DNA from 4 places in the Streptomyces sp. NPDC031210 genome. Region 1 is predicted to be linked to each of the others. Evidence: riboswitches for the same ligand, from Rfam matches in the RefSeq annotation. Region 1 holds a riboswitch; each other region holds the start of a gene.
What was found. Region 1 has a riboswitch for cobalamin ahead of metE (5-methyltetrahydropteroyltriglutamate--homocysteine S-methyltransferase). Riboswitches for the same ligand answer to the same signal wherever they lie in the genome.
Positions count from the first base shown of each region.

Region 2: another riboswitch for cobalamin. It lies ahead of ACZ45Z_RS06935 (prenyltransferase/squalene oxidase repeat-containing protein); the one in region 1 lies ahead of metE (5-methyltetrahydropteroyltriglutamate--homocysteine S-methyltransferase).
Region 3: another riboswitch for cobalamin. It lies ahead of nicT (Nickel transporter NicT); the one in region 1 lies ahead of metE (5-methyltetrahydropteroyltriglutamate--homocysteine S-methyltransferase).
Region 4: another riboswitch for cobalamin. It lies ahead of cobN (cobaltochelatase subunit CobN); the one in region 1 lies ahead of metE (5-methyltetrahydropteroyltriglutamate--homocysteine S-methyltransferase).

Region 1 is NZ_JBVIHH010000012.1:207,176-210,266, forward strand. Features, by position in the region: gene metE (5-methyltetrahydropteroyltriglutamate--homocysteine S-methyltransferase) at 1-2,100, opposite strand, end outside; cobalamin riboswitch at 2,258-2,474, opposite strand; gene ACZ45Z_RS22750 (COG4315 family predicted lipoprotein) at 2,630-3,091, shown strand, end outside.
Region 2 is NZ_JBVIHH010000002.1:724,380-727,470, forward strand. Features, by position in the region: gene ACZ45Z_RS06930 (SCO2322 family protein) at 1-537, opposite strand, end outside; gene ACZ45Z_RS06935 (prenyltransferase/squalene oxidase repeat-containing protein) at 537-1,841, opposite strand; cobalamin riboswitch at 2,090-2,216, opposite strand; gene ACZ45Z_RS06940 (MBL fold metallo-hydrolase) at 2,354-3,091, opposite strand, start outside.
Region 3 is NZ_JBVIHH010000002.1:679,659-682,749, reverse strand. Features, by position in the region: gene ACZ45Z_RS06730 (alpha/beta fold hydrolase) at 1-812, shown strand, start outside; cobalamin riboswitch at 887-1,101, shown strand; gene nicT (Nickel transporter NicT) at 1,133-2,254, shown strand; tRNA gene ACZ45Z_RS06720 (tRNA-OTHER) at 2,474-2,567, opposite strand; partial or broken gene ACZ45Z_RS06715 (ATP-binding protein) at 2,642-3,091, opposite strand, start outside.
Region 4 is NZ_JBVIHH010000015.1:90,696-93,786, reverse strand. Features, by position in the region: gene ACZ45Z_RS25660 (cobalamin biosynthesis protein CobG) at 1-1,188, opposite strand, end outside; cobalamin riboswitch at 1,247-1,371, shown strand; gene cobN (cobaltochelatase subunit CobN) at 1,412-3,091, shown strand, end outside.

The DNA of each region.
Region 1 (3,091 bases):
GCCGACGGTGGCCAGCTCCGCGGCGACCCGCATATGGGAACGGGCGGCTTCCAGGCTGATCACATCGGCGTCCAGGTCGTCTATGGCCTGGAGGATGTCCCCGAACTCCGCGTAGCACATGTGCGTATGGATCTGGGTGGCCGGGCGGGCGCCGCCGGTGCTCAGCCGGAACGCCTCGGTGGCCCAGGCCAGATACCCGGCGTGCCCGGCGGCGCGCAGCGGCAGCAGTTCCCGCAGCGCGGGCTCGTCGACCTGGATGACCGACGTCCCCGCCGCCTGGAGGTCACCGACCTCGTCGCGCAGCGCCAGCGCCACCTGGCGGGCGGTCTCGGCCGGCGGCTGGTCGTCGCGGACGAAGGACCAGGCGAGCATGGTGACCGGGCCGGTGAGCATGCCCTTGACCGGCCGGTCGGTGAGCGACTGGGCGTAGCGGGTCCAGCGCACCGTCATCGGCTCGGGCCGCGAGATGTCCCCGGCCAGGATCGGCGGCCGGACGTAGCGGGTGCCGTAGGACTGCACCCAGCCGTGCTGGGTGGCGAGGTAGCCGGTCAGCCGCTCGGCGAAGAACTGGACCATGTCATTGCGTTCGGGCTCGCCGTGGACCAGCACGTCGAGGCCGGCCTTCTCCTGGAAGGCGATGACCTCCCGGATCTCCGCCGCGACGCGCTCCTCGTAGGCGGCGGCGGAGATCCGTCCGGCCCGCAGGGCGGCGCGGGCCGTACGCAGGCCGGTGGTCTGCGGAAAGGAGCCGATGGTCGTCGTCGGCAGGACGGGCAGGCGCAGGTGGGCGCGCTGCGCCGCGGACCGCTCGGCGTACGGCTGCGCGCGGCGGCAGTCGGCGTCCGTGACGGCCGCGGCACGGGCCCGCACCACCGGGTCGCGGGTGAGCGCGGAGCCGGCCCGGGAGGCCAAGTCGGCCCGGTTGGCGCTCAGTTCGGCCGTGATGGCGCCGGTTCCCTGGTGCAGGCCGCGTGCCAGCGTGACGATCTCCGCGGTCTTCTGCCGGGCGAAGGCGAGCCAGCGGGCGACCTGCGGATCGATATCGCGCTCCGCGGTGACGTCCAGCGGGACGTGCAGCAAGGAGCACGAGGACGCCACGTCGACCCGGTCGGCGAGCCCCAGCAGGGTCCCGAGCGTGGCCAGCGACCGTTCGAAGTCGTTGATCCACACATTGCGGCCGTCGACGACCCCCGCGACCAGACGCTTGCCGGGCAGCCCGCCGACCGCCGCCAGCTCACCGAGGTTGGCGGCGGCGGGACCGGTGAAGTCGAGCGCGAGACCGTCGACGGGCGCCTTGGCCAGCACCGGCAGGGCGTCACCGAGGCGGTCGAAGTACGCGGCGACCAGCAGCTTCGGCCGGTCGGTGAGCGCGCCCAGGTCGCGGTAGGCGCGGGCCGCGGCGTTCAGTTCGGCGGGGGAGCGGTCCTGTACCAGCGCCGGTTCGTCCAACTGGACCCAGCTTGCGCCGGCGGCCCGCAGATCGGCGAGGACCTCGGCGTAGACCGGCAGCAGGCGGTCGAGCAGGGTCAGCGGTTCGAAGTCCGCCGCGACGCCGGGCGCCGGCTTGGCCAGCAGCAGATAGGTGACCGGGCCGACCAGGACCGGACGGCCCTCAAGGCCCAGCGCGACGGCTTCCCGCAGCTCGTCCACCTGCTTGCGGGAGTCCGCCGCGAACACCGTGTCCGGGCCCAACTCCGGTACCAGGTAGTGGTAGTTGGTGTTGAACCACTTGGTCATCTCCAGCGGCGCCACGTCCTGCGTGCCCCGGGCCATGGCGAAGTAGCCGTCCAGCGGGTCGGCGGCCACCGCCGCGCGGTGCCGGGCGGGGATCGCGCCCAGCATGACGCTGGTGTCCAGGACGTGGTCGTAGTACGAGAAGTCGCCCGTCGGCACCTCCCGGATGCCGGCCGCGGCCAGCTCCCGCCAGTTGCCGCGGCGCAGCGCGGCGGCGGTGTCCCGCAGGGCGCCGGCGTCGACACGGCCCTGCCAGTACCCCTCGACGGCCTTCTTCAGTTCCCGGTTCGGGCCCTGGCGCGGATAGCCGTGCACGGTGGGCCGGGCGGCGGCGGCCGCGGAGCCGGTGGTCGAGTCGGTGATCACGTAACTCTCCTTCGCGAGCGTGTCTCCTCCAGACCCCGGGACGGGTCGAGGGCGCGAAGGACGGCGAAGTGGGCGGAGCGTGGGAGTGTGCGCCCGCGCCCGCCACCTGAGACGTCCACCGACCCGCCCTCGAGGTCACCGGGATCTCCGTACGCGATCGCGCGCACGGACGCTGGCAGGTCTTCGGACTCGCGGGCACGTCTGCCGGGGCAGACATCTACTGGCCGTCGCTTCCCGGACCCGGTCGGGCCCAGTGCGTATGACGGCGGTCGTTCCCACTCACCGCTGCGGGGCAGTCCCGGATTCCCACCGGGTTCCCTCTTACGACGCGCCTGCCTGGCGGGCAGGGCGAACCAGTCGCCCGGTCAGCCTAAGCCCTGCCGTGGGTGAGCAGGCGCCGGATACGCCGAACGTCCGCGCCCGGATGGCCGGGTGGCGGTAGCCGGTGTCTAGTGGGGTGGGCGGCACGTCGGTCGGCCGCGCGCGCCGCCGCAGGGGCGGGGCGGACGGAACCGAAGGAGTGTCAAGGATGCGCAACAGCGCCAAGGGGGCCGTCATCGCGGTCACGGCCCTCGTCGCCGCGGGGATGGCCGGATGCTCGGACGACGGCGGTACGAGCAAGCCCTCCCCGTCCGCCGGCCGCACGAGCCCGGGCGCCTCGCCGTCGGGCTCTCCCTCGCCCGGCGAGGGAACCGTCGCCTCCCGCGCCGGGCGGCTCGGCCAGATCCTCGTCGACGGCCAGGGCCGCACCCTCTACCTCTTCGAGGCCGACAAGGCCGGCAAGTCCACCTGCTCGGGCGGCTGCGCCCAAGCCTGGCCACCGGCGACCGTCACCGGTACCCCGAAGGCCGGCGGCGGCGTCAAGAGCGCGCTGCTGGGCACGACGACCCGCGAGGGCGGCACGAAGGAAATCACCTACAACGGCCATCCCCTCTACTACTTCCAGGGCGACAAGCAGCCCGGCGACACCAACGGCCAGGGACTCGACCAG
Region 2 (3,091 bases), on a different contig from region 1:
CCCCGTGGTGGGGTTGCCCCGCGACCCGCTCACCTGCTCGGCGCACCCCGACTTCGGGTAGTCGGCGATGGCGCACAGCAACGCGTCGGCGTCGTAGCGCAGGGGCCGGGCCACGGCGGCCAGCGCGTCGCCCGCCGAGGCGTCCTCGGGGACCCGGGCGCAGGCGGTGCGGGGCTTGGGCGGTGTCTCGCCGCCGGGTGCGTCCGCCGCGGTGCCGAAGTCGATGACGACCCCGACGCGCTTGCTGCCGCCCTTGGCGGGCGTGCCGTGGCACACCGCGGCGAAGGCGGCGTCCGGCCGGGGTGTGGCCGCCGCGGCGGAGTCGGCGCTGACGGCGAACCGGAACCCCTCGACGGCCCCGTCGGCCGGCCGCACGGTGGCCGGGCCCTCGGTGGCGTACGCCCACGAGCCGCCCTTGCTGTGCCAGAACGACCAGTAGCGGTATTCCTGCGCCTGCGCGGGCGCGGCGCCCAGGCCGCAGACCGTGCCGGCCAGCAGCAGGGCGCCGGCGACCGAGGAACGCCTCAACAGCCTCATCAGAGCGCGTTCTTCTTCTTGCGGCCGCTCAGCAGGAAGCCGACTCCCGCACCGGCGGCGAGCCCGACACCGACGATCCACCAGACGCCGCCGCCCCCGTCGTCCTTCGTGCCGGACCCGGCGTCCTTCCCCGGCGTGGCGGACGGCCGCGCGCCGCCGGCCGGCTCGGGGCCGGTGGCGTTGAGCGCGGCGACCAGGTCGGTGCCGCCGAAGGAGCGCGGGTCGGTGCCGGTGGCATGGGCGGCGAGGACCAACTGCGCGTACGCGGCGGGGCCGCTCTTCTTCGCCCAGTCCGCGGAGTTCTTCTCCAGCCACTTCAGCGGCTGCCGGGCGGCGGCGCCGTGCGAGCCGGCGGCCAGTGCCACGACGGCGTCGGCGGTGTTGCCGACGTCGGGCTGGTCCTCGGCGCCCGGCATCGCCGACATCAGGTGGTGGCCGTTCTTGTCGAGCTGCGCGACGAGGTAGGCGTCGGCGCCCGCCGCGGCCCGCTCCGGCCCGCCCGCCCCGGGCTTCGTCTTTCCGCCGTCCTCGCAGGCGAGCGGCTCGACGGGCTTCTTCGCGTCCTCGCCGGCCGGTTCGACGACGAAGCCGGCGCCCCGGGCGCCGAGCGCGGCCGCGGCGGTGGCGTCGGCGTTGGGGACCAGGGCGCCGTCCTTGGGCTGGAAGGCGAACGCGCCCCGTTCGGCCTTCTTCGCGTCGCACCCCAACTGGAAGGCCGGCAGCGCGTCGTACGGCGTCCGGCCGCCCTTCGCGGACTTCACCGACTCCGGCTTCACGCGGGCCGAGACCAGCGCCCCGATGACGACGGACGTGGAGTTGGCGTCGCTGGGCGAGCCCGGCAGCGAACTCCAGCCGCCGTCGTCGTTCTGTACGGACTTCAGCCAGGTCACGGCCTTCCGCACGCTGTCGGCGTGCCCGCCGAGCGCGGCCAGCGCCTGGACGGCGGCGGCCGTCTGGTTGGTGTCCCGCATGGTTTTGGCGTCGCACTTTGCGGCCGGGTCGGCGCGGAACGCGGTGAACGAACCGTCGGCGCACTGCTGGCCGGTGAGCCAGTCGACGGCCGACGCCGCGGGCCGCACGCCGAGGGTGTCCTGGGCGAGCAGGGCGAGGGACTGGCGCCACACCCCGTCGAACTCGGGGGACTGCGTGCCGTACAGGCCGTCGGGCAGCTTCTTCGGGGAGGGGGCGGCGGCGGGCGCGGCGGAGTCGGCGAACGCGGCGGGGGCGGCGGCCGCGCCCAGCACGGCCGCGGTGGCCAGTGCCGTGGCGGTGCGGCGGGCCAGGACGGCGAAGGAATGGGCCATGGGGGCCATGGGAGCCACGGGGGCCATCGGTGGGTGCCTCTCGGGTCGGTTCGCAGCGGTGGTACGCAGCCGCGCTCGGCCGGCCGTCCGCGCGCCGATCGGTTGATCCGCGCCGGTGGCACCGGGCTCGACTCCGTATTCCTCGACGGTGCCGCGACCGGCCGCCCGCGGGGGCGGGTGGTCCGGTGGCGGGAGCCTTGGTCGTGCCCGGACGGGCGCTCCGGCTGCGGCGGCCGTGCGGGCCGCGAGCGGGTCGCGGTGCGCGGGCGGGCCGTCCTCACGGTTGCGGGTCAGCGCCGGATTTCCACCGGCTTCCCCCGATCGGGCACGAATGAAGTTGTCCCGCACACCTTAACCGGCGGCCCGCCGGGACTCGCTCGCACGTACGGGGCCGGGCCTCGGGGGCGGCCTGGGGCACCTGCGACCAGCCGCCAACCATGCCCGCCCCCTGCCCGCCGCCGCGCCCTGCCCGCCACCGCCCCCTGCCCGCCGCCGCGCCCACCGCCGCCGCGTCACCCCAAGGGGACCGCCAGATAGGTCGCGGGGTCGGAGCCCGGGACGCGCTCCGCCCGGCCGAGTTTCACCAGGCGGCGCAGGTGCGCCTCGGCTTCGGAGACGGCGATGGTGCGGGAGCCGTAGGGGATCTGGTCCCAGGGGCGGTTCCACTCCATGGCGACGGCGAGCTGCCACGGCGTGAGCGGTTCGCGGAGCAGTGCTCTCAGTGCGGACAACCGCTCTTCATGGTGAGCGATGAGCTCTCTTACGCGCCGGTCCGCTCCGGTGAACGCGTGCTGATGGGCGGGCAGAACCTCGGCCGGGGCGAGCCGCCCGATCCGTTCCAGGGAGTCGAGATAGTCACCCAAGGGATCGGTAGCGCCCCCCGAGCTCTCGACGTCGTTCGAGCAGGCGGCACCCCCCTCACCGTCCGGGTCCTCGTACAGACCGATGTGCGGGCTGATGCCGGGCAGGAGGTGGTCGCCGGAGAAGAGCCGCCCGGAACCCGGCCCCCGCAGCGCCGGATGCTCCTCCTCCAGATGCAGGCACACATGGCCCGGGGTGTGGCCCGGGGTCCAGATGGCGCGCAGCCGGCGTCCGGGCAGGTCGAGAAGCTCGCCGGGGCCGATCTCGCGGTCCGGCAGCGCGGGCGGACGCGCGGGCAGGGCCTCGGCGCGACCCCGGGCGCGCGCCGCGCGGAGCGGCGCCAGATGCTCCTCCGGCGCGCCGGCCGCCGTGAGTTTGGCGATCAGGAA
Region 3 (3,091 bases), on a different contig from region 1:
ACGGCATCGTGCCGGTCGAAGACGGCGAGCTGTTCTACGAAACGGCCGGTTCGGGTCCCGCCGTGGTCCTGCTGCACGGTGGCATGCTCGACCAGCACATGTGGGACGAACAGTTCGCCTGGCTCGTGAACTCCGGCCTGCGCGCGATCCGTTACGACGCTCGCGGTCACGGCCTCTCCTCCACGGTCGCCGGGGACTACTCCCCCCACGACGACCTCGTGGCCCTCCTCGACGCTCTCGACGTCCCCAGCGCCGTCCTCGTCGGCCTCTCCCACGGCGCACGCGTCGCACTCGACACGGCCCTGGCCCACCCGGACCGGGTCACGGCTCTCGCACTGGCCTCACCGGGCATCAGCGGTCGCGCCTTCACCGACCCGTTCCTCCTGGCGCACATCAAGGAACAGGTAGCGGCGATCGGGGCTCCGGACGGCGTCGAGCGCTACGTCGAGCATTTCCTGCGCATGTGGGTGGACGGACCGCACCGCGAACCTTCCGCCGTCCACCCGGGGTTGCGCGAGCGCCTGCGCGCCTCCGCCGAGGCCAACGTCGAAGTCCACGCCGACGACCGGGGCACCGGAATTCCGCTGGAGGTGGGCGCGGCCTCCCGTCTCGGCGAAATACGGGTACCGACCGTCGTCTTCGACGGCGACCTCGACAGCAGCGACATATCCGCCAACGCCCACGCCCTCGCACTCGCCGTCCCGGGCGCCCGAAGAGTCCGCATACCGGGCGCCGCCCACATGGTCAATCTGGAGAACACCGCCCACTTCGACCAGGAACTCCACACCTTCCTGTCGTCCCTGCCCTACTGACCCGCCCCGCCCCCGCAGCCCTCCCACCTGCGCCCCTGCCCTCTCCCTCTCCCCCTCCCTCTCCCCCTTGCCAGCTAGAGTGGTCGGGCCGTGGTGTTCGGGAAGACCGGTGACGGACCTTGGGTCCCAGGCCGGAGCGGCCCTCGCCACTGTGATCGGGGAGTTTCCGGCCCTTCTCCGTATGCGCACGGCGCGCGTACGGCGCCACTGACCGCAGCCCGCGGCCGGGAAGGCGGGCCGGACGCGGCCACCCGTAAGCCAGGAGACCGGCCACGGCATCTCACGAACTGATCCACGAGGTGCTGGAGCGTGACCGCCGGATGGCCCTGCCCACCGATACCCGAACCGTCCCTGCCCCCACGGCGGCCACGCCGTTCCGCTGGCGCCGGCAGGACACCGTCCGTACCGCCGGCCTGATGGCCGTCATAGCCGGCCTGCACGTCGTCGCCTTCGGCGTGCTCTTCCTCCTCGTCGTCCCGGGCCACTACGCCGTGGGAACCCAGGCGTTCGGCGTCGGGCTCGGCGTCACCGCGTACACCCTCGGCATGCGGCACGCCTTCGACGCCGACCACATCGCCGCGATCGACAACACCACCCGCAAGCTGATGGCCGACGGCAAGCGACCCATCTCGGTGGGTTTCTGGTTCGCCCTCGGCCACTCCAGCGTCGTCGTGGTGATGGCCGCGCTGGTGGCGGGCGGGGCCCAACTCGCCGGCACGCTGCTCAACGACTCCTCACGCACCCACCAAATTCTGGGCACGGTCGGCACGACCGTCTCCGGTACGTTCCTCTACCTCATCGCCGCGCTCAACCTCGTCGCCCTGGCCGGCATCTGGCGGGTCTTCCGCGGCATGCGCGACGGCCGCTTCGACGAGAGCGAGCTGGAGCAGCAACTCGACTCCCGCGGCTTCATGAACCGCGTCCTGGGACGGTTCACCCGGTCGATCTCCCGTCCCGGCCAGATGTTCCCGCTCGGCTTTCTCTTCGGGCTCGGTTTCGACACCGCCACCGAAGTGACGCTGATGGTGATGGCGGGCAGCGGCGCCGCGGCCGGCCTCCCCTGGTACGCCGTCCTGTGCCTGCCCCTGCTGTTCGCCGCCGGAATGAGCCTCTTCGACACCCTCGACGGCACGTTCATGAACTTCGCCTACCAGTGGGCGTTCTCCAACCCGGTGCGGAAGGTCTTCTACAACCTCACCATCACCGGCCTGTCGATCGCCGTCGCCTTCTTCATCGGCACCATCGAGCTGGTAACCGTCCTGCACGACAAGCTCGCCCTCAACGACCCGCTGACCACCTGGATTTCCGCCCTCGACCTCGACAACGTCGGCTTCGTCATCGTCGGCCTCTTCGTAATCGTCTGGGCCGCGGCCCTCACCTACTGGCACCTGGCCAACGTCGAAAAACGCTGGTCGGCCCGCACCGGCCCGAGCGAACCGTAAACCGGTGGAACCCCAGCCCATACCTCACGGCCCGCCCGTCGAGCCGTCCCCACGTCGAAGAGCCCTCGACGACACCCTGAGCGCACACGCTCCCCGCACGGCCCCCGACTCATCGGTCACCGATCACCGATCACCAAGAAGTCGATCTCCAAAACCACCCGACCGCGAAAAGACCCCGCGCCTTGATCGCTACAGGGTCTTTTGCGTGCTGGGGCAACGGGGGCAAAGACGGACTTGAACCGCCGACATCTGCTTTGCAAGAGCTGTTAATCACCATGGCTCGACTGGAGAATCACGATGTCACCGTTCGCCCAGGCCAAAGCCGCATTCTGTCCCCCACCCGCCCCCGGATAGGGATGCACTGACTCGCGCACGGCTGCTCGCGTATCAGGCCCAGGCTGCGAGGAGGTCCTCGGGGAGGAGGTGAGGATCCCGTTGACTGTCCCACCGCTGCGGGTGACGGCGAGCAGGGGGGTGTCATCGTCGGCGCCGGGGAGTTGGGAGCGGTGGGTGATGAGCCGGGAGAGGTCGCGGTGGTCGAAGGGCTTGTTCTCCAGCCATTTGATTGACCCAGCGAAGGTGATGTTCTTGGCGATGGGCGAGCAATCCGCGCCGATGAGGTCGATCTCCGGGTCGTTGGTGCGGGTCCAGTAGCCGCCGACAACGTTGGTGCCTTCCGGGAGCCGGTCGTCGGCCAGGCGCCAGAGGGCTTCGCGGATGACGGGTTCGATGGCCCGGCCGCGCCAGGATGTCCAACTGGTGCGGATGGAGTCGAGGACGCGGTCGCCCCGCCCGCGTTCGACGGCGGGGATGCCGGGTCCGATGAAGGAGAGCCAG
Region 4 (3,091 bases), on a different contig from region 1:
ATGGCCGCAGCGGCGTGCGCAGCCCGACCAGTGGACGGGCAGGCCGCCGGCGCCCGGGGCGACGTCCGCCCGGACGTCCGAGAGGGACTTCGCGCAGCCCGGGCGGCCCGTGCACGCGCCGACGCCCAGCCAGGGGGAATCCGTACGGGTGAGGAACCCGGCGGCGTCCAGGGCGGCCAGCCGGTCCCGCGCGGCGGCCGGGCCGGGGAAGCCGGGGACGACGAAGCCGCGCCACGGGGTGACGCGGATCTCGCCGGCCGGGGCGGGCAGCAGGGCGCGCAACTGCGCCGTGGTCACCCGGCCGAGCGGCGCGACGACCGAGACGGCACCGGTGCCGACGATCCCGGGCCGCGGCGGCTTGCCCGTCAGGAGGAGCCTGTTCGACTTGACCGGCCCGTCCGGCCCGTCCGGCCCGTCCGTCACGAGAGACCCGTCCGACCCGTCCGCCGCCCCCGTCACCGGTACGCAGGCGATCCCCCGCCGCCCCAGATGTCCCGTCACGTCCACGTCCTGCCCATCGGGCAGCTCCCGCACGCGCCAGGCGCCGGTGCCCGCCTCCCGCGCGGCCGCCAGGAACGCCTCCGCGGCGGCGAGCGCGGCCCGCGGCGCGTCGGCCGCGGCCACCCGGCACACCACCCGGGCCCCGACGCCTACCAGCGCCCGCCCGTCCGCTGCTGCGAGCAAGGTCACATCGGCGCCGAGCCCCGCCACGTCCCCGCGCCCGTCGTCCACGGCGAACAGGAACCGGCCCGACAACGCCGTCGTCCACTCCTCGGCGCACAGCAGCGCATCGAGCCGCGCGGCCCACAACCGCACGTCCGCGCGGCCCACTTGGTCCAGGCCCGTCAGCGGTGAGACGACCATGTTGCGGACCCGCTCGTGCCGCTCGGAGGGCAGCAGGCCGGCCTCCCGCCACAACCGAGCCAGTTCGCCGCCGCAGTCGTCGCCGAGGCCGCGCAGCTCGATGTTGCCGCGCGAGGTGATGCCGAGATGGCCGTCGCCGAGCCGGTCGGCCGCGTCGGCCAGCACCGAGAGCTGATGCGGCGTCAGAAACCCCAGGGGGACGCGCAGTCGTGCCAGGGCGCCGTCGTCGGCCCGGTGCAGCCGCAGCGCACCGGGGCAGGCGTCGCCGCGGTCCCGTACGGGGGAGGTCCCCGGGCCCGGGGGTTTCGGCGAGGTGGGCGGCATGGCGGCGAGCATACCCACGACCTTCCAGGGGGCCGCCCGCCCGATACCGGCCAGGATCTACTATGCAGACGGCACAGGGTCCCAGGGCCCTAGGGAGGAAGCCCGGTGAGAATCCGGCGCGGTCCCGCCACTGTGAATCCGGCCACCGCCGGGCGAGCCAGGAACTCCCGCCGTCCATCCGACCACCCGGGGCGCGGACACCCCGAGGAAGGCCTGCGCCCGCATGCTTCTGCTGTTGTCGACCTCCGACACCGACCTGCTCAGCGCCCGCGCTGCCGCCGGCCCCGTGCCCTACCGGCTCGCCAACCCCGCCCGCCTCGACCTCGCCGAGCTGCCGGCCCTCCTGGACGGCACCGACCTCGTCGTCGTACGCCTCCTGGGCGGCATCCGCGCCTGGCAGGAGGGCCTGGACCTGCTGCTCGCCGAGGACCAGCACCGGCCGGTGATCGTCCTGACCGGTGAACAGGCCCCCGACGCCCAGCTCATGGAGCAGTCCACGGTCCCCGTCGGCACCGCGGCCGAGGCGCACGCCTACCTCGCGCACGGCGGCCCCGCCAACCTCGACCAGCTCGCCCGCTTCCTGTCCGACACGGTGCTGCTGACCGGCCACGGCTTCGACCCGCCCGCGCCCGCCCCCACCTGGGGAGAGCTGGAGCGCCCGGCCGCCGCGGACGCGAGCGTCACCCCCGGCCCGGCCGTCCGCCCGCTCATCGCCGTGCTCTACTACCGCGCCCACCACATGAGCGGCAACACCGCCTTCATCGACGCGCTGTGCACCCAGATCGAGGCCGCCGGCGGCCGCCCGCTGCCGCTGTTCGTCGCCTCGCTGCGCGCCCCCGAGCCGGAGCTGATCGACGCGCTGCGGCCGGCCGACGCCATCGTCACCACCGTCCTGGCCGCCGGCGGCACCAAGCCCGCCGCGGCCTCCGCCGGCGGCGACGACGAGTCCTGGGACGCCGGCGCGCTGGCCGCCCTGGACGTGCCGATCCTCCAGGCGCTGTGCCTGACCGGCTCGCGCGCCTCCTGGGAGGAGAACGACGAGGGGCTGTCCCCGCTGGACGCCGCCTCCCAGATCGCCGTCCCCGAGTTCGACGGCCGCCTGATCACCGTCCCGTTCTCCTTCAAGGAGGTCGACGAGGACGGCCTGCCGGTCTACGCCGCCGACCCCGAGCGGGCCGCCCGCGTGGCCGGCATCGCCGTACGCCACGCCCGCCTGCGCCACATCCCGGCGCCCGACAAGCGCCTCGCGCTCGTCCTGTCCGCCTACCCCACCAAGCACTCCCGCATCGGCAACGCCGTCGGCCTGGACACCCCGGCCAGCGCCGTCGCGCTCCTGCGCCGGCTGCGGGCGGACGGCTACGACTTCGGCGCCGAGGAGGTGCCCGGCCTCGCCTCCGGCGACGGCGACGAGCTGATCTACGCCCTCATCGAAGCCGGCGGCCACGACCAGGAGTGGCTCACCGAGGAGCAGCTCAGCCGCAACCCGGTCCGTATCCCGGCCGCCGACTACAAGCGCTGGTACGCGACGCTGCCCGAGGAGCTCCGCTCGGCCGTCGAGGAGCACTGGGGCCCGCCGCCCGGCGAGATGTTCCTCGACCGCAGCCACGTGGGCGAGCCCGGCCGCGACCCCGAGGGCGACATCGTCCTCGCGGCCCTGCGCCGCGGCAATCTGCTGATCCTCATCCAGCCGCCGCGCGGCTTCGGCGAGAACCCGATCGCGATCTACCACGACCCCGATCTGCCGCCGTCGCACCACTACTTGGCCGCCTACCGCTGGATCGCCGCCTCCCAGGAGGACGGCGGCTTCGGCGCGGACGCGATGGTCCACCTCGGCAAGCACGGCAACCTGGAGTGGCTGCCCGGCAAGAACGCGGGCCTGTCCGCCGCCTGCGGCCCGGACGCC